Regions from separate parts of the Micromonospora sp. CNZ296 genome, predicted to be linked through region 3. Evidence: riboswitches for the same ligand, from Rfam matches in the RefSeq annotation. Region 3 holds a riboswitch; each other region holds the start of a gene.
What was found. Region 3 has a riboswitch for cyclic di-AMP ahead of FB455_RS29190 (transglycosylase family protein). Riboswitches for the same ligand answer to the same signal wherever they lie in the genome.

Region 1 (5,212 bases), on a different contig from region 3:
ACCTGCTGGACGCCGACCCGAAGGCGGCGCAGCGCTGGACGGCGCGGACCCGCTACCTGGGCGACTTCCCCGCCGACGCCTACGCCGAGGCGTTCCTGTCCGCCGCCCGCCGCGAGCTGGAACCCGACTGGGCGGTCCCGGCGCCGCGCGCGGCCGGCTAGAAACGCGGGCGGCCCGTCGCGGGCCGGCTCGCCCGCTCAGAGGTACGGGTCGAGCAGGGCGAGCACCGCCTCCGGGTCCTCGACGTGCGCGTTGTGGCCCAGCCCGGGCAGCGTGGCCACCGGCACGCCCAGTTCCTTGAGCTGCGCGTCGGTCACCATCGGGTCCAGCTCGCCCCGGGCCAGCAGCACCGGCACGTCGGTGGCGGCCAGCAGCACCGGCAGCCGGGGCTCCCCGACCGCGAACGCCGCCGGGTCCATGGCGAGCCGCCAGCGGCCGTCCTCCCGCCGCAGCCCCGCCTCCACCACCGGATGGTCCGGGGCGAACAGCCCGGCGAGCCCGGACACGCGCAGGTAGCGGCGGGCCGCCTCGTCACGGGTGGCGAACCAGGTGACCGGCCGGGCGGCCAGTTCCGCCGACTTCGCCAGCTCGGCCGGGGACCAGACCGCCTTGATGCCGAGCCCGACCACCGCGTCGACCGGAAGCCCTCGCTGCCGGGCCGCGAGCGCCAGCGCCACCACCCCGCCGAGCGAGTGCCCGAGCAGCACCAGCCGGTCCTCGGGGCCGAGCCGGACCGGGCCGAGCCCGTCGACCACGCGCTGGGCCAGGGCCTCGAACGAGTAGCCGTCGAGCGGCGGCGACCAGCCGTGACCCGCCAGGTCGGGGGCGAGCCAGCGGCCGGGCCAGCGGCGTTCCAGCAGCGGCGCCCAGGGCAGCCACACCTCGCCTGTGGCACCCATGCCGTGCAGGAGAATCAGGTGCCGCTTCCCCGTCGCATCGCCCATTGGCGCAGTCTGCCACCGCCCGCCCCGGACACGCGAGACCGAACCCGCCGACCCGCCCCACCCTGACGCCCCCACGCCCCACGCCGCTCGCCCTCGCCCCCGCCCCGTCCTCGCCCCCGCCCCGTCCTCGCCCCCGCGCGCCGCCCTCGCCCCGGCTCCGGCCGCCCACACTCCGCCCTCGCCGTCGATCTTGGAGTTGTGGCACCTTCCATAGCGGGTGAGCCGGACAAACTGGGCGCCACAAGTCCAAGATCGGCGCGCCAAGGCCGCATGAGGGCCGCGCCAGGGCCGGGCGGGGCGAGGGCGAGGGGCGAGCGCGGACCAGCCGCCGGGCCACCTGCGGGGCCACCAGCGCCACGAAGTCGACGGCGCCGACCTGGGCGGTGACGGACGGGGGCGAGGGAGGGCGGGACGGGGAAGGCCGGCACCCCGGGTGGGGTGCCGGCCTTCGGGCGTGCGGGACGGTCAGGCGGAGTAGCCGCGGCTGGCGATCCAGTGCGCCAGGTCGATCGTGGTGATCCAGTACGAGGGCAGCGACGGGTCGGCCGAGTCGGCGATCCGTACGGTCCGGCCGTCGTCCTTGTAGCCGACCACCGCGACGTAGTGGCCACCAGGGAACGAGTGCCAGCCGCCGTTGGTGTCGGTGGCCGTACCGGCGACGTTCGCGACGACCCCGCGGCCGTTGCTGATCGCCTCGACCACGTCGGCCTGGAGGCGGTCCATCTGCGCCGGGGTGGCCGAGCCGGGAATCATGCGGGTCCGGTACGGGTTGCCCTTGACCTGCTGGTTGAGCACCCGAGTGGTGTCCTCGGCCGAGTTGGTGCCCATCTCGGTGGTGCCGAGGGGGCCGGCGAGCGCGTCCTGGCTGCGCTCGACGCCGGCGGCGCTGAGCGCGTTGCGCACGGCGGCCGGGCCGCAGTAGAAGTAGTTGATCTGGGCCTGGTAGTCGTAGTCGAGCGACTTGCTCGACGGCGGCTTCGGCTTGGCCTTGGGCGTGGTGTCCGGGTCGGCCGTGACCTTGGCCGACGGGGAGGCGCTCGGCGACGCGCTGGGCGAGGCGGAGGCGCTGGGCGACGCCTGCGGTACGGCGATGCGGGCCTCGCTGCGGCTGGCGGGCTGCTCGCCGAGGCGGGCGGCGCCGAGGTCGGCGACCGCGGCGGTGTTCTCCTGGACCGGGGCGTCGTCACCCGCGGTGGCGACGGTGCCGGCGCCGGCGGCCAGCACGAGCGCGGCGGCCGATCCGGCGATGATCTGGTACGGGCGTTCAGTGACGATCCGTCGCAGCTGACGCTTCAGGTGGTGCTTCACGAAATCCTCCACGGGGCGTGAGCGGCACACGCCGGCCCGGCACGCGGAGGAACTCACACGTGCTGGCGGGGCCGGATGGCCGGGGGATCGGGAACGCCCGTGATGCCGGGCGCCCAGAGGGCGGTTGCCGGTCGCGCGTCAGGCGCGCGCGGGCACCGCTTCGCCGTGGAGGCGGGGGGACGATCGAGGGGTGGGCACGCGGGGTACTCCTTCCGTGGCCGCCGACCGGGTTAGCTGACGGATTCGGGCGGGAAGTACGCCCTACCGCGGGCCGTGGGCTCGCGGATTCACCCCGATGGTGCTCATGGGTCCCCGGTTCGTGGAACACGATTAGGCGGGTCGGTGCGGCGTCGCCGTCGGCGATCGATTACCGCATCGGACGCGCCGACACTACCGGTGGGTATGCCCCCTGCCAAGCGCTCCCACCTGCGTAAACGTGATCCGTGGTAACGGATTTCGGAACACCCGGTTACTGACTTCACTCAATGGGACAAGCAGTTTCGACGGCGCCCGGTGGCGGAAAGCGGACAGACGGCGACCACCCGGCCGACAATCGCGATACTCGATGACCCGTTCTGCGCCCGGCGCCCGTTTCGGTGAACCGGGTGACCGGGCTCACCACGTTCCGGGTAACGATTCGGTCGAGACGGCCGTCTCAGCCGACCCGGGCCGGGCGCCAGCGGGCGTTACGGACCGACGCGGGCACCGGCTGGGCGCTCGGCGTCGCGCTCCGGTACGCCGGGGCGGGCCGCAGCGCCACTGTGGCCGCGTACGCCTCGGCGGCGAGTGTCCGGGCGGCCTCGGCGGCCAGTTCCGCGTCCCGCCAGGCTGCCCGCTCCCGCGCGGCGGCGCTCTCCCATCCGGACCGGCGCCCGTCCCTGACGGTGCGGGCCAGCACGATCTCCTGCTCGGCCGGGTGCCGGCGCGGATCCCACCCGTTGCGGCGCGCCAGCACGTCGGCGAGCTGACGGGCGGTCAGGTCGCCCCGCCAGTGCGCCGTCATGGCGGCGTGGCGCAGCCAGCGCTCCCGGGCCGCGTACTCCGCAGGGGTTTGTGGCGTGCGCGGCGCGGCCAGCGCGGCGGCGCCGGCGAGGCGGCGGGCGGCGGCATCCGCCTCGTCGTACGCGGCCCAGGCCCGGTCCGCCTCGTCCTGCGCGGCCAGCCACTGCTCCCGGCGGCGACGGGCCGTCTGGGCGGCCCCGGCGGCGGCCACCGCCACCTCCTCGGCGTACCGGGTCAGGTCGTCGCGGCGGGCGGCGTCGGCGTCGGGCGGCTCGGGGGCGGTCTCCGGCGCGGGGTCGCGTTCGGGCCGGGCGACGAGCGCGGCGAGCAGGCCCAAGGCGAGCAGCAGGAGGAAGGACCAGATGGCGGCGGCCTCGGGCACGGAGGTGAGGAAGTGGTACAGAGCGGTCTGCGACATGGTCGGCACCTCACGGGAAGGACCTGGCGGGAGGACCCGCACGACCTCGCCGGGGCGGGCCGGTGAAGAGCCGCCGGGGCGGGTGCGGGGATGACGTGCGGTGGGTGCGGAGAACGGGCGCGGCCCGTGAGCGGGTCAGCGGGCGGGCGGTGCCCGCGGGCCGGCCGGTGCGACGGCCCGTCCGGCCGGGACCGGCTCCACGACGGCCGGGGCGGCCGCCCGGGGCGCGGGCGCCGGAACCCCGGCGGGAGCGGCCTGCCGCTCGGCCTCCGGCCGCGTCGCGGTCGAGGCGCCGGTGACCGTGCACGTCGAGGCGGCGACCGCCGGAGCCGGGGCGGCAGCGGCGACACCGGCCGGCAGCGTGGCGGCGCCGAACGAACAGGCGACGACCACGGCGAGACTGGCGAGCATCCGGGCGGTCCAGCGCGCCACCCACCACACGGGGCAGGTGAGCGCGATCGGAAGCACGGGTACAAATTACCGCCGATCCCCCACGAACGCACCGCCGCACGGCGTGTCGCGGATCGACCGGCGGACGTGTGCGCGTGTCAGTCCGGGCGACGCCGCCCGGCGTACTCGATGTCCTCGGCCGGACCGGTGACGGGCCTCGCGCCGCCGTCGGCGGCCGGGCTGGTGGCGGCGTCGGCGGGCTCGCGCGGAGCCGGCACGGCCGGTGCGCGCGACGCCGCGCGGGCCCGGCGGGACGGGCCGAGCAGGCGCATCATCGGTGTCTCCACCCAACGGTGCAGCGCGGCGGCCAGCGCGAGCGTGACCACCAGGAAGCCGAGCACCGCGACCGGGCCGCGCCAGCCGGGCAGCCCGGTCCCCCAGTGCCCGGTCAGCCGCAGCACAGTGACCATGACGAGCACGTGCACCAGGTAGAAGGCGAACGAGACCTCACCGAGCCAGACCATCGCCCGGGACCGCCAGGGGGTGGGGCGGCCGCGCACGTCGGCGTCCGCCGCGGCGGCGATGACCAGCAGGTACGCGACAGCGAGCAGCGCCGCCCAGAACTCGGCCGGGATCCACAGCGCGGCGACCACCCAGGTGGCGACGAAGAGCCCGGTGGCGACGGCGAGGTTCGGGCCGCGCCAGCGGTGCCGGCGCATCAGCTCGGCGGCGGCCACGCCCATCCAGAACTCCAGCGACCGGGTCACCGGAAAGATCTGGGTGAACCACCACCGCTGCTCCTCCGGCACGAGCTGCTGGCCGGGCCACAGCGCCAGGATGAGCAGTGGTGCCGCGACCAGCACGGTCCGCAGCACGCCGGTACGGGCCCGGCGCAGCCACGGCACCACGAGCGGCAGGCACAGGTAGAAGGCCAGCTCGCAGGAGAGCGACCAGCTCACGTTGTTGACGCTGTAGAAGTAGCCGCCCAGCGGGATCCACGCCTGGACCAGGAAGAAGTTGGCGATCGCGGCCCACGGCACGACCGGGTCGGCGAACCAGGCCGCTACGGCCAGCGCCGCGACGAACGTCACCACGTGGTTCGGGTAGATCTTGGCGAACCGGCGGCGCAGGAACGTCCACGCGCGCTCCC
Region 2 (5,212 bases), on a different contig from region 3:
GAAGAAGCAGATCGACTCGGAGATCAAGCGGCTGACCGCCATGCTGCCGGTGACCTCGATCCGCCCGGCAGGCTGCCCCGCCGTCGACGGCGTGGTGAGCAGCGCCGCGCGGACCGCCATCAAGACGGCGTGCGCCCAGGTCGGTGACCCGTACGTGTGGGGCGCCACCGGCCCGAACTCGTTCGACTGCTCCGGTCTCACCCAGTACGCGTACAAGGCGGCGGGCATCTCGCTGACCCACTTCACCGGCGCGCAGTGGAACGAGGGCCGCAGGATCTCCCGCTCCGAGGCCCGCCCCGGTGACCTGGTGTTCTTCGGCTCCGACCTGCACCACGTCGGGCTCTATCTCGGCAACGGGGTGATGGTGCACGCGCCACGTACCGGCAAACCGGTCCAGGTGTCGAGCATCAGCACGATGCCGATCGCCGGCTTCGTCCGGGTCGCCTGACCCGGAACCCGGGCAGCGAGAAGGCCCCCGGTCCACGCGGACCGGGGGCCTTCCCGTGTGCGGTGCCGGGTCAGCGCGGCGCGCCGACCGGGGACGGCAGGATCAGCACGTCGTCCAGGTTCACGAACATGATCCGGTGACCGAACTGGACCTGCACGTAGCGGTTCTCGCCGCGGACCACGGTCCGGTCACCCGGTGCCGAACCGTCGAACGAGACCGCCCGGTAGTACTCGCCGGGCAGCACCCCGCCCACCGCGTACCGCTGGCCGGCGGCGAACGTGTACTGAAGCGGCGAGATGGTCTGGTACGGGATGGTGTCCGGGTAGGCGGCCTGCTCCGGGTAGGCCCGCCCGTACACCGGGATGGTGGCCTTGCCGGGCCGCGGCGTCACGACGAAGCCGGTGGCCCACTTGGCCGTCGGCGCGGAGGCCGGGTTGAGGAACCACGCCTTCTGACCGAGGTACCAGATCGCCGTCCAGTCGCCCTGGCGGCCGGCGAGCGCGTACGTCTGACCGGCGGAGGCGCGGGCGCCGTGGTCGGAGATGTACATGGTGTCCGGCGTGCCGTCCGGGCGCAGCCCGAGGTCGTTGACGAGCGGGGCGTCCGGGCTCGGCGCGGTCCGCAGGATCACCGACGAGGAGCCGCGCGACGGGCACGGCTGCGCCGGCGGCCGGGGCGTCGGGACGCCGGGCGGCTGCTGGTTGCAGCCGAAGAACGCCGGCCGGTTGGTGGCGAAGTCCGGGTCGATGGTGACCAGGCCGGTACGGGGCGTGCCGGTGCTGCGGAACGGCGCCTTCATCAGGTCGAAGTAGTGCGACCAGTCCCAGTACGGTCCCGGATCCCAGTGCATGCCGCCCACGTTGGCGGCGGTGATGCCGGGCACGTTGTCGTGGCCGATGATGTGCTGCCGGTCCATCGGGATGCCGAGCTTCAGCGCCAGGTGACGCACCAGCTTGGCGGAGGTGCGGTACATCGCCTCGGTGTACCAGGTGCCCTGACCGGCGAAGCCCTCGTGCTCCAGGCCGATGGACTTGGCGTTGACGTACCAGTTGCCGGCGTGCCAGCCGACGTCCTTGGTCTTGATGTGCTGGGCGATGTAGCCGTCCACCGAGCGCAGCGTGTAGTGCCAGCCCAGGTAGTCGGCCCGCTTCACCAGGTCGACGCTCGGGCCGAAGTAGCCCTCGGTGTCGTGGATGACGATGTACTCGATCTTCTGCTGCTTCGGCCGGTCGCCCAGGTCGTGGTTGCCGTAGTCGCCCGGGTCGTCGCTGAGCTGCTCGTACGGCGCGGGGATCCACTCGCAGGCCAGCCGCACCGGGCACTCCAGCCCGTCCGGCCGCTCGGCGTTGCGCAGGCCCAGGCGGGCCAGGCGGGAACGGTCCGGCTTCGCGGCGGTGGCGGCGAGCGTGACCCGCTGGCCGTCGTCGGTGGTGCGGCTGGCGCCCTGGCCGAGCTGGTCGTAGACCTCGTCGGCGAAGGCCGCCGCGGCGTCCGAGGTGTCCGCGCCGGAGTACCGGGCCACCGCGCCGTACCAGGCCGCCGGGTCGGTGCCGGCGCCGACCGGCCCACCCAGAGCCTTCTGGTACGACGCCAGCAGCGCGGCGCCACCGCGGATGTTCGCGGCCGGCTCGGTGCGCAGCGTGCCCGCGTCGAGCCCGGTGAGCGCGGCGGCGGCGTCGAGCGTCTGGAGCGAGGCCGGCGGCAGCGGGGTCTCCCGCTCCGGCGCGGCGGCGGTGGCCGGGTCGAGCTTCAGCGGCCGGGAGTCGTCGCCGCGCGGGTCCTCGTCCTCGTCGACGTGGGCGCTGCCCGGCATGGCGAGGATGTGCGCGGCGTCGGTCAGGTGCATCGGGCCGTAGCCGCCGCTGGTGCTCGGCTGCCCGGTGTGGGTGTCCCAGCGGGACTCCAGATAGGAGACACCGAGCAGTACGTTCTGCGGTACGCCGTACTCTGCCGCGGCGGCGGCGTATTGTTGTTGCCGGTCGCTCGCGGACGCAGACGTGTCCGGCGCGGCGGTCACCGGGCCGGTCGCCGCCAGCGCGGTGGCTGTCGCCACTGCGGCGGCGAGCAGTATCCGTCTGCCCGACGGCGGGGCGGAGAGGTGCATCGAACCTCCTGGACAGGGATGGGGGTCACTGCGTTTCCACCCTCACTCCGCACACCCGCGAGGGTCAATACCTTTCCAGTGAGTAATCAGCCTTGAAAGAAAATTTCACCTCCGACCGAGGTGCGGCGCCTCATCGCGTACGGAGTGTCACGGCGCTGGAAGTTGCGGATCGATAACGGTGGTCCCTACTCTGGTGAATCGTCGGCCGCACGTCTCACCGTCCAACCCGGTCGGTGACGGTCCGACACCGCCGAGTCGCCTCCGGGCGAGCCGGGGAACCAGGTACCTGGGGTGAATCCGCAGCGATGCGGTAGGGCGGCTCCCTTCCCGCCCGAATCCGTCAGCTAACCCGGTAGGCGGTACGGAAGAAGGAGTACGGACGCCCGGTGGCACTCCATGCCCCGCGGCCGTCGTCGAGCCGGTCGGTCGACCGGTCCACGGCTGTGCCGCGTACCCGCTGGTCCCGCTTCACCACAGCCCTCGCCGCTCTCGTCGGCACCGCAGTCATCCTGACCGGTGGCGCCACGGCGGCACACGCCGAACCCTCGGTCGCCGAGATCGAGGCGCAGATCGACCGCGACTGGAACAAACTCGAACCGGTCATCGAACAGGTCAACGCCGTACGCGAGCAGCTCGCCGCGCGGCGCAAGCAGGCCGACGCGCTCGGCCGGCAGATCGCACCCCTTCAGGCCCGGGTGGACGCCGCGCTCGGCCAGGTCGGCGGACTCGCCGCCGACGCCTACAAGGGTGACAACCTCTCCACCGTCAACGCGCTGCTGGGCAGCCGCTCACCCGGTGACCTGGTCAACGGCCTGGAACTGCTCGACCGCTTCGCGCACCGCCAGCACGAGCAGGTGCGCTCCGTCGCCGCGCTGCGCGACGAACTGGCGGCGAAGAAGAAGCCGCTGGACGAGATGATCGCCGGACTGGCGCGTACCGAGGCCCAGCTCGCGGCGAAGAAGAAGCAGATCGACGCCGAGATCGCCCGGCTGCAGAAGCTGCGGCTCAAGGTGTACGGCAACGGTGGCGGCGGCCCGCTGCGCCCGGCGCCCTGCCCCGCCGGTTACCCCGGTGGCGCTGCCGGAGCGGCGGTCAAGTTCGCCTGCGCCCAGATCGGCAAGATCTACGTGTGGGGCGCGGCCGGGCCGGATCACTTCGACTGCTCGGGCCTGACCATGGCGGCCTGGGCCAAGGGCGGTGTCTCGCTGCCGCACAACGCGCGCCAGCAGCACGGCATGACGAAGCGGGTGAGCCGGGCCGAGCTGCGCGCCGGTGACCTCGTCTTCTACTACAGCGACCTGCACCACGTGGCGATGTACGTGGGCGACGGCTGGGTGGTGCACGCCTCCCAGTCCGGCAAGCCGATCACCATGAAGCGGGTCGACGACGGCGACATCAACAGCTACGGCCGGGTGTAAGGAAGGGCCCCCTCTTAACGCCTCCGGTAGAGGAGGGGGCCCCTATTAACAACTGTGGGCGCCGTCAGCGGGTCGGCCAGGTGCGCCAGCTCTGCCAGGATCGGCTCGGCGTCGGTCCGCGCTGCCCCTGGTAACGCGACCCGTAGACGGCCGAGCCGTACGGGTGCTCGGCCGGCGAGGAGAGCCGGAAGATGCAGAGCTGGCCGATCTTCATGCCCGGCCAGAGCGTGATCGGCAGGTTCGCCACGTTCGACAGCTCCAGCGTGACGTGACCGGAGAAACCCGGGTCGATGAAGCCGGCGGTCGAGTGGGTCAGCAGCCCCAGCCGCCCGAGGCTCGACTTGCCCTCCAGCCGGCCGGCGAGCTGGTCACCCAGCGAGATCACCTCAAGGGTGGAGGCGAGCACGAACTCGCCCGGGTGCAGCACGAACGGCTGCCCCTCCGGCACCTCCACCATCGAGGTCAGGTCGTCCTGCTGGATCGACGGGTCGATGTGCGTGTAGAGGTGGTTGTTGAAGACCCGGAACAGCCGGTCCAGGCGTACGTCGATGCTCGACGGCTGCACCAGCGTGGGCTCGAAGGGCTCCAGCGCGAGCGTGCCGGCCTTGATCTCGGAGACCAGGTCGCGGTCGGAGAGCAGCATCGGAACACCATAGCGACAGGTGCCGGTGACCTGCGTGTCGCACTACATCTTCGTACACGTGTTCGATAGAGTGTCCACATGGCTTCCTGGTCCGAATTCGCCGCCGACGAGCCCCGCCTCGCCGACGAGATCCGCCTCCTGATGCAGCAGTACGGGCCGGGCTTCGGCTACCTCGCCACGGTCCGCGCCGACGGCGGCCCCCGGGTCCACCCGGTCTCCCCGGTGTTCACCGCCGACGGCCTCTGGTGCTTCGTCATCGACTCGCCGAAGCGCCGCGACCTCGAACGCGACGGCCGCTACGCGCTGCACTCGTTCCCGCCGGAGGAGAGCGACGACGAGGCGTACGTGGCAGGCCGCGCCCGGCCGGTGACCGACCCCGCCACGGTGGCCCGGCTGGCCCGGATCGGCCGCGCGTCGCCGCAGGGCGACTGGCGGCTGTTCGAGTTCACCGTCGAGGCGGCGATGCTGACGCGGCGCGACCCGGTGGCGCAGCCCGGCGCCGCTCCGCCGCAGGTGCGGGTCTGGCTCGATCCGCGCGCGGCCGAACCCGCCCGGCGTGACCCGCTCGCCGCCGAGGGGCGGCGTGGCCGGCACGGCTT
Region 3 (5,212 bases):
ACCTGCAGGCCGGCTCCGACGACGCGTTCGTCCAGAAGCCGGTCATCTCCTCCGAGGGCACCCAGTACGTGCCCTACGAGCGCACCTACAAGGGCCTCCCGGTGGTCGGCGGCGACTTCGTGCTCGCCACGGACTCGGCCGGCAACCTGAAGTACGCCTCGGTCGCCCAGCAGCGGCCCATCGGCGCCCTCGCCACCACGCCCGCGCTGACTCCGGCCGCCGCCGCGAAGACGGCGCGCGCCCAGCTCAAGACCGTGAACGCGGTCGAGGGCACCACGCTCGTGGTCTACACGCTCGGCGCCGCACCGGCGCTGGCCTGGGAGACCACTGTTCGCGGCACCGGCGCGGACGGGCCGAGCCGGCTCACCGTCGACGTCGACGCCCGCACCGGCGCGGTCCTGCGCAAGCAGGAGCACGTCGTCCGCGGCACCGGCACCGGCGCCTGGAACGGGCCCAGCCCGCTCACGCTCAACACCACCCAGTCGGGCTCCACGTACACCATGAAGGACCCGACCGTCACCAACCTGAGCTGCCAGGACGCGGCCAACAACACCACGTTCAGCGGCTCCGACGACGTGTGGGGCAACGGCACCGCCACCAACAAGGAGACCGGCTGCGTGGACGCGTTGTTCTCCGCGCAGACCGAGCACAAGATGCTCGCCCAGTGGCTGGGCCGCAACGGCGCCAACGGCAACGGCGGCTACTGGCCGATCCGGGTGGGCCTCAACGACCAGAACGCCTACTACGACGGCAGCCAGGTGCAGATCGGCAAGAACACCGCCGGCCAGTGGATCGGCTCGCTGGACGTGGTGGCGCACGAGATCGGCCACGGCATCGACGACAACACCCCGGGCGGCATCTCCGGCGGCGGCACCCAGGAGTTCGTGGCCGATACGTTCGGCGCGGCCACCGAGTGGTTCGCCAACGAGCCGTCCAGCTACGACGCGCCCGACTTCCTGGTCGGCGAGAAGATCAACCTGGTCGGCTCCGGCCCGATCCGCAACATGTACAACCCGTCGGCGCTCGGCGACCCGAACTGCTACTCCAGCAGCATCCCGTCGACCGAGGTGCACGCCGCGGCCGGCCCGGGCAACCACTGGTTCTACCTGCTCGCCAACGGCAGCAGCCCGACCAACGGGCAGCCGTCCAGCTCGACCTGCAACGGCAGCAGCGTGACCGGCCTGGGCATCCAGAAGGCCATGAAGATCATGTACAACGGCATGCTGCTGAAGACCTCGTCCTCGTCGTACCTGAAGTACCGCACCTGGACGCTGCAGGCGGCGAAGAACCTCTACCCGGGCAGCTGCGCGGAGTTCAACACGGTCAAGGCGGCCTGGGACGCGGTGAGCGTGCCGGCCCAGTCCGGTGACCCGACCTGCGCCGGCGGCACCCCGACGCCCACCCCGAGCACCACGACCACCCCGCCGTCGGGCGGCTGCTCCGGCAACAAGCTCGCCAACCCGGGCTTCGAGTCCGGCAACGTGAGCTGGAGCGCCTCGTCCGGCGTCATCACCACCGCCAGCGGCCAGGCCGCGCACGGCGGCTCGTACAAGGCGTGGCTGGACGGGTACGGCTCGTCGCACACCGACACGCTCAGCCAGTCGGTGACGATCCCGGCCGGCTGCCGGGCGACGTTGAGCTTCTGGCTGCACATCGACAGCGCGGAGTCGACCACCAGCACCGCGTACGACAAGCTCACCGTCAAGGCGGGCAGCACCACGCTGGCCACCTACTCCAACCTGAACAAGGCCACCGGCTACGTGCAGCGGTCCTTCGACATCTCGTCGCTCGCAGGCACCACGGCGACCATCTCGTTCAGCGGCGTGGAGGACAGCTCGTTGCAGACGTCCTTCGTCGTCGACGACACCGCGGTCACCCTGAGCTGACCGTGGCGTGCGCGGCCGGTCGTCGTCCTCCCGGCGGCCGGCCGCCTCGCCGTGTCAGGCCCGGCGTCCCGCCGTGTCAGGCCCGGCGTCCCGCCGTGTCAGGCCCGGCGTCCCGCCGTGTCGGGCCGGCCATTTCGCCGTGTCAGGCCCGGCGCGCGCCCTGGGACGCGGTGCCGCGGTCGCGGTGGATCCGCGCGGCCGCCTCGTGCATCGCGCGGCCGAACAGCTCGGCCTGGTCGCCCATGCTGCCGAGCCGGGCGGCGAGCGCGTCGGCGTCGGCCCGCGCCGACGCGCTGACCCGGGCGTCCAGCTCGGACAGCGCGGCGTTGGCGGCGGTGACGAAGTGTCCGCAGAGGACGTCGAGGGGCTCGCCGGCCAGCTCCGGGTCGATCGTCACGGAATCCAGCCGGCCACCCTGGACGGCGACCGCGCGGACCCGGCCGCCGGCGGCCGTGCCCTCGGCGCGCAGCAGGTCGCCGGGCTCGCCGTCGGCGTGCGCCGAGGCCCGGGAGCGCATCGCGGTGAGCGCCTGCTGCGTGCGGGTCAGCAGCTCGTCGATGCTCGCGGCCGCCGAGAACGGGTCGTTGGTCATATCCGCGCTTTCTTCACGTCTTAGCCGAGCATCGTGACACTAGCAACCGGCTCCGACGAATCGCGGTCACCGCCGTCGCGGACCGTCTCCCGGACGCCGGGAGCAGGCCGGACACCGTCGACGCGGCGTGTCGCGGACGGGGCGAACGCCCGGCCGGGGCGACCCGGCCGGGCGTTCTCGGACCGCTGTCAGCGCAGCCGCAGCCGCTGACCGGGGAAGATCAGGCCGGGGTCGTCGCCGACCACTGCGCGGTTGCGCTCGTGCAGGGCGCGCCAGCCGCCGTCGACGCGCTGCGTCACGGCGATCTCCGACAGCGTGTCCCCACGCCGGACCAGGTACGTCCCGGCGCCGGACGACGGCTGCGGCGCCACCGTCGTCGTGGCGCGCTCGGGCGCGGCCCTGCGGGTGGCCGCCCGCTCCGGCGCGGCCTTGCGCGTGGCGGCCCGCTTCGGGGCCGCCTTTGTGGTGGCCCGCTCGGACCGGGTCGCCGCGCTCGCCGAGCCGCCCTTCTTGCCGCAGACCGGCCACGCGCCGATGCCCTGGCCGCGCCGCACCTTCTCCGCGACGGCGATCTGCTCGGACCGGCTGGCCAGGTCTGCGCGCGCGGCGTACTTCTTGCCGCCGTAGCCGTTCCAGGTGGCGCGGGAGAACTGGAGCCCGCCGTAGTAGCCGTTACCGGTGTTGATCTTCCAGTTGCCGCCCGACTCGCAGCGCGCGACCGCGTCCCAGTTGACGCCCGCGCTGGCCGGAGCGGCCGGGCCGAACAGGGTCGCGGCGCCGACGGCGGCGCCGGCCAGGACCGCTCCGAGGGCGGTACGGCGGCTTCGGGCAGAGTATTCAGTTGCCATGTGGATTCCTCCACGCCGACGAGGTGAGCTGTCGGGTTCGGGCCGAGGAGCCCGGCCGCCGGTGGCGGCTTCACCCCGAGGTGACGATGCACCGTGGAACGTGTGGTTCCCCCGCTCCCGCGCGAGGTCCGGTTACCGGGGACGGCGGCGGGATTTGGCGTTTCCGGCCCGCGGTGTCCGCGTCTGCGAACGAAACCGACGCTAGGAGCGATTTGTGACAATCGTCCACTTCTTGTGACGCTCTTCACCCGGCCGGGCTACCGGCGGCGGCGCTACGGTGGCAGGGCCAGGCAAGATCACGGGAGGGCTTGACGGATGACCGATCACGGACACGAGCTGACCTTCGGCGGCTTCATCACCCCCGCCGCCGGGCAGCCCGACCAGGTCGTGGCGCTGGCCCGGCTGTGCGAGCAGGTCGGGCTGGACCTGGTCACGTTCCAGGACCATCCCTACCAGCCGGGCTTCCTGGACACCTGGACGCTGATGTCCTACGTGGCCGCGGCGACCGAACGCATCCGCCTGGCCGGAAACGTCCTCAACCTGCCGTTGCGCCAGCCGGTGGTACTGGCCCGCAGCGTCGCCAGCCTGGATCTGCTCACCGGCGGCCGGGTCGAGCTGGGACTCGGCGCGGGCGCGTTCTGGGACGCGATCGAGGCGGCGGGCGGGCGGCGCCTGTCCCCCGGCGCCGCCGTCGACGCCCTCGACGAGGCGATCCGGGTGATCCGCGAGGTCTGGGACACCGGCAGCCGCGGCATGATCCGTGTCGACGGCGAGCACTACCGGGTGGTCGGCGCCAAGCGCGGCCCGGCGCCCGCGCATCCGGTCGGCATCTGGGTCGGCGCCTACAAGCCGCGCATGCTGCGCCTGGTGGGCCGCGCCGCGGACGGCTGGCTGCCGTCCCTGTCGTACCTGCCCAAGGGCCCCGACGAGCTGCCCGCCCTGAACGCGCTCGTGGACGAGGGCGCCCGGGCCGCCGGGCGCGACCCGGCCGCGATCCGCCGCATGCTCAACGTGACCGGCACGTTCGCCCGCTCGTCGGCCGGTTTCCTGACCGGGCCGCCGGAGCAGTGGGTGGAGGAACTGGCCGGGCTCACCCTGGAGCACGGCATCACCACGTTCATCCTCAGCAGCGACGAGCCGCGCGCGATCCAGATCTTCGGCCAGGAGGTGGCCCCCGCGGTCCGGGAACTGGTCGCCGCCGAGCGCGCCACGCCCGCCGGCGGCGCCCGGGAGGCCGCCGACGAGCCGACCACCGCCGGCGGCCCGAGCACGCTCGGCGTCACCCCCACCCCCGACCCGGGGGTACGCCTGAGCGCGCGCCGCCCGTGGGACGAGTCCACCCGCCCGAGCGCCCCGCCGCCGCCGGCCGGACACGTCTACCCGGCCCGGGGACAGGCCGCCGGGCAGCACCTGGTGGACGTGCACGACCATCTGCGCCAGGAGCTGGCCCAGGTGCGCGACCTGCTGGAACAGGTCAAGCAGGGCTCGGTCTCGCCGGGCCGGGCGCGGGCCGCGCTCAACGAGATGACCATGCGGCAGAACAACTGGACGCTCGGGGCGTACTGCGCGGCCTACTGCACGATGGTCACCCAGCACCACGGGCTGGAGGACGCCTCGGTCTTCCCGCACCTGCGCCGCTCAGAGGCCGGGCTGGCCGCGGTGCTGGACCGCCTCGAGGAGGAGCACGTGGTGATCCACGGGGTGGTGGAGAGCGTCGACCGGGCGCTCGTGGAGCTGGTCCGGCGGCCCGGCGACTTCACGCAGCTCCAGGAGGCGGTGGACCTGCTCACCGACACGCTGCTGTCGCACCTGTCGTACGAGGAGCACCAGATCGTCGAGCCGCTGGCCCGGCACGGGTTCTTCCCCGGCCAGCTGTGAGGTAGCTG
Region 4 (5,212 bases), on a different contig from region 3:
TCGCCAGTTCGATCAGGTTCGGCGCGGTGGGCAGCGCCTTTCCCGTGGCAGTCATCGCGGCACCTCCGGCGCTCAACTGTGCCCGTGACCCGGGGTGCCGTGTCCGGCGTCCGGGGTCGGTGCGGTGGTGGGTGCCGGCGCGGTGGGCACCGGCGCGGTCTGGTCGCCGGCCAGGACGGTGAACTCGGCGGTGTGCACCGCGTCGCCGTGCCGGAAGTCCAGGTAGAGACGGTACGCCCCGGCCGAGGGCACCTCGGCGGCGAACGTGATCGCCGGCCCGGCCGGTGTGCGCCCGTCGCCGGGCGTGCCCTCCGGGTGCACGTGCAGGTACGCCAGGTCGCCCTGCCGCAGCGCCACCAGGTGCCCGTACGCGCCGAGGTAGGGCGCGAGGTCGGTGACCGGCCGCCCGTCACGGCTGACGGAGAGCGTGAGCCGGCTGGTGCGGCCCGGCTCCGGCGTGCCGGTCAGGGTGACCGTGTAGCCGTCGACGGTGGTGCTGGTCGCCGGTGCCGGCAGCGGCCGGGCGGTCAGCTCGCCGGGGACCGTGACGTCCAGGCCGAGGGTCAGCGGCTCGCCGCCTTCGGGGGTGAAGTCGGCGAACGCCCGCCAGACGCCGGGGCCGCCGAGCGGTGAGGCGACCCGCCAGGTGCCGTCGCCGGTCATCTCCGGATGGACGTGCCGGAACCCGGAGAGGTCCCGGCGGGCGACGATCAGGTGCATGCGCTTGTCGTGGGCCACCTCGAAGCGGGTGACCGGCGCGCCGTCCGGGCCGGTGATCCGGAAGGCGAACTGCCCGGCCGGGGCGCCGGCGGGCTGGAACGTGTAGCCGCGCTCGGAGACGAGCAGCCCGCCGGGCAGGTGCGCGGAGGCGCCGCCCGCCTGGCTCTCGTCACCGTGGCCGGTGTCGCCGGCCCCGTGGTCGCTGTCGGTGTCGTCGTGTCGGGTCTCGGCGGCCGGGGCGACGGGATCGGTCAGGTTGCCGATCCCGTACGCCGCGCCGAACACCGCCACGAGGCCGAGCGCGAAGCCGCTGAGCTTCGTCGCCGTGTTCATGGTGTCTCCTCGGTTGTCGCGGGTCCGCCGGACCCGTCACACACCGACGAGGTCGTAACCGGCCTCGTCGACCGCCGCGCGGACCGTGTCCACGTCCAGCGGGTTCTGACTGGTGACGGTGACCCGGCCGCCGGCCAGGTCGACCTGGACGTCGGTGACGCCCGGAAGTGCGCTCAGCTCGGTGCTCACCGAGTTGACGCAGTGCCCGCAGGTCATGCCGTTCACCTGGTAGGTGGTCTCCATCTCGCCCTCCGATCTGATACCCCCCAGGGGTACGTCCCGAACGTTAGCATACCCCCGAGGGGTACGCTATCCTCGGTTTCATGACCGCGCCGTCCAGCCCGACCCGGGGCTACACCGCCAGCAAGGACCAACTCCTCGCCCGGCTCCGCCGGATCGAGGGCCAGGTCCGTGGCATCGAGAAGATGGTCGAGGACGACCGTTACTGCATCGACGTGCTGACCCAGATCTCGGCCATCCAGGCGGCGCTGGACAAGGTCGGCCTGGGCCTGCTCGACGGCCACGCCCGGCACTGCATGCACGAGGGCGCCGCCGAGGGCCGGGCCGACGAGATGGCGACCGAGATGATGGCCGCCGTCGGGCGCCTGATGAAGCGCGGCTGAGCGGGGACCTCCGGCCCTCAGGACCAGGGCACATCGACCCGTGCCGACGCGCCCGGGCGGACGTACCGTCGAAGTGGCGGGCAGGCCGGACCGGCGGACCCGCGGCGACGGACGGAGGGCGGCCCGATGATGTGGCAGAGCCCGATGATGGGCTGGATGTGGATCTGGTCCCTGCTGGTGCTCGGGGTGCTGGCGGGGCTCGTCTGGGCGGCCGTGCGGTGGACCGGCCCGCAGTATCTGGGCCCGACGACGGCCCGGCGCATCCTGGACGAGCGGTACGCCCGCGGCGAGATCGACGAGGACGAGTACCGGCGGCGCCGGGCGGGCCTGGCCTGACCCGAGCGGGGCGCGTCACCGGTCGCGCCGCCCGGGAGCGGCCGGCCGGGCTGTCTACCATGGCCGGGCGACGACCCGGACGTGGTCGACACGTCCGCGCCGGCCGGGTGACCAGACCGGTCCGGCGGACCAGGCGTCGCCGCGACCGTTGGGAGAGACGCCATGGGTGCCGACCACACCCGCCCCGCACCCGCCGCGCCGCCGGGCGTACGACGGCTGCTCGTCGCCGTGGTGGTGCCGCTGTTCGCGCTCACAGTGATCGCGGCGCTGGTGCTCTGGCCCGGGCAGGACCGGGAGCCGGTCGGCGGCGCTGACGTCCCCCGCTACCACGGCACCGTGACCCGGGTGGTCACCGAGCCCTGCCCGCCGACCCCGGAGGCCCCGGAGGGCGGGGGTGGCCCCTGCGGCACGGTGACGGTCACCGCCGAGCAGGGCCCGGACGCGGGCCGGCAGGTCGAGACGCCGATCCCGGCCGGGCCGGGCGCACCCCGGGTCGCGGTCGGAGACGAGGTCGTCCTGGTCGAGCTGACCGACCCGGCCGACCCGGCGGTGAAGTCCTACAACATCGCCGAGCACCAGCGCGGCACGCCGCTGATCTGGCTGATGGTGCTGTTCGCCGCCGCGATCGTGGCGTTCGGCCGGTGGCGCGGGCTCGCCGCGCTCGGCGGCCTGGTGGCCAGCTTCGCCATCCTCCTCGGCTTCGTGCTGCCGGGCATCGGCGCCGGCCAGCCGCCGCTGCTGGTCGCGATCGTGGGCGCCGCGTTGATCATGTTCGTGGTGCTCTACCTGACCCACGGGATCACCGCGCAGACGTCGGTCGCGGTGCTCGGCACGCTCGGCAGCCTGGTGGTCACCGGCGTGCTCGGCCTGCTCGCCACGTCCGCCACCCACCTGACCGGCTTCGGCAGCGAGGACGCCACCACGCTGTCCATGTTCCAGGGCGACGTGGACCTGCACGGGCTGCTGCTGGCCGGCATCATCATCGGCTCGCTGGGCGTGCTGGACGACGTCACAGTCACCCAGGCGGCCACCGTCACCGAACTGGCGCACGCCAACCCCGGACTGTCCCGGCGGCAGCTCTACCGGGCGGCGACCCGGGTCGGCCGGGCCCACATCGCATCCACCGTCAACACCATCGTGCTGGCGTACGCGGGCGCCTCGCTGCCGCTGCTGCTCCTCCTGGTTGCCGACTCCCGCCCGGTGAGTGAGATCCTCACCAGCGAGTTCCTCGCCCAGGAGATCGTCCGCAGCGCGGTGGCGACGCTCGGCCTGATCGCCGCCGTACCGCTGACGACCGGACTGGCCGCGATCGTGACCACCGCCGGGCGGCGCTCGCGCGGCGCGGAGCCGGCGCCACCCGCGGCCCGGCCGCCGGCCGGACGCGACGACGCGCTGGAGGCCCTGGGCGGCGGGAAGAGTACGGAGGCCGCATGGTGACACTCCGCAGCGTGACCATCGATTTCAAACGCGACGCTGGTCACGGTGCGCCACGGCGAAATCTCGCTATTGGTCGGCTTCCGGACGTAGATCCTCAGGAGTGCTGTCAGGTAACCTCGCTGCCGGTCACCGCCGAAGGCGCGCACCGGCGCCAGCGGTGCCGCCGCCCAATCGCCTGCGGGCGAACCGGGGAACCAGGTACATGGGGTGAATCCGCGACAGCGGTAGGGGCCACTTCCGTCCCGAACCCGTCAGCTAACCCGGTCGGCGGCCGACGGAAGGGAACACTGTGACGGCACCCCTGCGCCGCTGGCTGACACCCGTGGTGGCCGTGCTGGCCTCGCTGGCCGTGCTGGCCGGGCCGACCCCGGCGACCGCGGCCCCCACCGCGGCGGCCCCCGGCAACCCCTCGGGACACGAGGAGGACGGCGAACCGCCGCTCATCACCGAGGCGATCGACGCCGCCAACCGGGCCTTCCTCCAGGCCAAGGCGAAGCTCGCCAAGTCCCAGGACCGCCAGCGGCGGCTGGCGGCCGAGGTGAAGACGGCACAGGCCGAGCTCGAAGCGCTCAGCCCGCAGGTCAACCAGCTCGCTGCCCAGTCCTACCGGACCGGCCGGATGGGCGCGATGGCCATGCTGCTGGAGAGCAACTCACCCGACTCGTTCGTCCGCCGGGTCAACGCCCTGGACGAGCTGAACCTCCTCAACGCGCAGCGCCTGGCCGCCATCAACGCGGTCAAGACCCGCGCCGAGCAGGCCAAGATCGCGCTCGACGCCGAGGTGCGCGAGCAGGAGAAGCAGAAGAACGCGATGGAGCGCGAGAAGGTGCAGGCCGAGCGCGCGCTGAAGCTCGTCGGCGGTCTCGGCTTCACCGGCGGCCTGGTCTCCGCCACCTCACCGGTCGCCAAGATCGGCCCCGGCCGCACCGCCGACGGCGGGTGGAAGGCGGAGTCGTGCAGCGAGGACGACCCGACCACCTCGGGCTGCGTCACGCCGCGCACGCTGCACGCGTACAAGGAGGTCCGGCGCGCGGGCTTCAAGCGCTTCGTGGGCTGCTACCGGCCCGGCGGGCCGTGGGAGCACCCCAAGGGCAAGGCGTGCGACTGGTCGCTCCAGAACAGCGGCTTCGCGCCCTGGCACAACAACGACACCCGCCGGTACGGCAACGAGGTGGCCGCCTTCCTCATCCGCAACGCCGACCGGCTGGGCATCTACTACGTCATCTGGAACCGGCAGATCTGGTTCCCGGCCACCGGCTGGAGTTCGTACAGCGGACCCTCGAACCACACCGACCACGTCCACATGTCGATGCTCTGACCCGGACACCACGAGAAGGGGCCGCCCTCGGGCGGCCCCTTCTTCGTCGTCCGTGCGTATCAGCCGGCCAGCGCCGGGTCGGCGGGCGCGGCCGGGGCGGGCAGCGGGGCCGGGGCCTGCGCCACGGTCCGCACCTCGCCACCGGCGAGCCGGTACGACATGCCCACCACCGTGCACCGCCCGGCGGCCACCCGCTCGGCCAGCACGGCGGACCGGGCCAGCAGCGTCTCCACGGTCTGCGCGATGTGGACGTCGACGATGCCGTCGAGGTCCTCGACCCCCTGGCGGGCGGCGCGCAACAGGCTCGGCGAGACCGCGTCCACCACAGCGCCCAGGTGCCCGGCCGGGGCGGCGCCGGTCCGGACCCCCTCCCGGGCGGCCTGGACCGCGCCGCAGGAGTCGTGCCCGAGCACCACCACGAGCGGGGTGCCCAGCACGGTGACGG

Region 1: another riboswitch for cyclic di-AMP. It lies ahead of FB455_RS06390 (C39 family peptidase); the one in region 3 lies ahead of FB455_RS29190 (transglycosylase family protein).
Region 2: another riboswitch for cyclic di-AMP. It lies ahead of FB455_RS32540 (C40 family peptidase); the one in region 3 lies ahead of FB455_RS29190 (transglycosylase family protein).
Region 4: another riboswitch for cyclic di-AMP. It lies ahead of FB455_RS28455 (coiled-coil domain-containing protein); the one in region 3 lies ahead of FB455_RS29190 (transglycosylase family protein).

Annotation. Positions count from the first base shown of each region.
Region 1 is NZ_VISW01000003.1:183,165-188,376, reverse strand. It holds gene FB455_RS06405 (CDP-glycerol glycerophosphotransferase family protein) at 1-161, shown strand, start outside; gene FB455_RS06400 (alpha/beta fold hydrolase) at 198-944, opposite strand; gene FB455_RS06390 (C39 family peptidase) at 1,410-2,264, opposite strand; cyclic di-AMP (ydaO/yuaA leader) riboswitch at 2,457-2,599, opposite strand; gene FB455_RS06385 (hypothetical protein) at 2,908-3,672, opposite strand; gene FB455_RS06380 (hypothetical protein) at 3,808-4,140, opposite strand; gene FB455_RS06375 (acyltransferase family protein) at 4,221-5,212, opposite strand, start outside.
Region 2 is NZ_VISW01000035.1:3,835-9,046, reverse strand. It holds gene FB455_RS32550 (C40 family peptidase) at 1-448, shown strand, start outside; gene FB455_RS32545 (N-acetylmuramoyl-L-alanine amidase) at 519-2,552, opposite strand; cyclic di-AMP (ydaO/yuaA leader) riboswitch at 2,791-2,925, shown strand; gene FB455_RS32540 (C40 family peptidase) at 2,939-3,970, shown strand; gene dcd (dCTP deaminase) at 4,035-4,613, opposite strand; gene FB455_RS32530 (pyridoxamine 5'-phosphate oxidase family protein) at 4,692-5,212, shown strand, end outside.
Region 3 is NZ_VISW01000023.1:82,956-88,167, forward strand. It holds gene FB455_RS29180 (M4 family metallopeptidase) at 1-1,886, shown strand, start outside; gene FB455_RS29185 (YbaB/EbfC family nucleoid-associated protein) at 2,029-2,478, opposite strand; gene FB455_RS29190 (transglycosylase family protein) at 2,667-3,326, opposite strand; cyclic di-AMP (ydaO/yuaA leader) riboswitch at 3,325-3,483, opposite strand; gene FB455_RS29195 (LLM class flavin-dependent oxidoreductase) at 3,642-5,204, shown strand.
Region 4 is NZ_VISW01000022.1:42,735-47,946, reverse strand. It holds gene FB455_RS28485 (heavy metal translocating P-type ATPase) at 1-55, opposite strand, end outside; gene FB455_RS28480 (hypothetical protein) at 73-1,053, opposite strand; gene FB455_RS28475 (heavy-metal-associated domain-containing protein) at 1,090-1,296, opposite strand; gene FB455_RS28470 (metal-sensitive transcriptional regulator) at 1,377-1,676, shown strand; gene FB455_RS28465 (SHOCT domain-containing protein) at 1,803-2,012, shown strand; gene FB455_RS28460 (YibE/F family protein) at 2,175-3,449, shown strand; cyclic di-AMP (ydaO/yuaA leader) riboswitch at 3,604-3,734, shown strand; gene FB455_RS28455 (coiled-coil domain-containing protein) at 3,739-4,767, shown strand; gene FB455_RS28450 (carbonic anhydrase) at 4,827-5,212, opposite strand, start outside.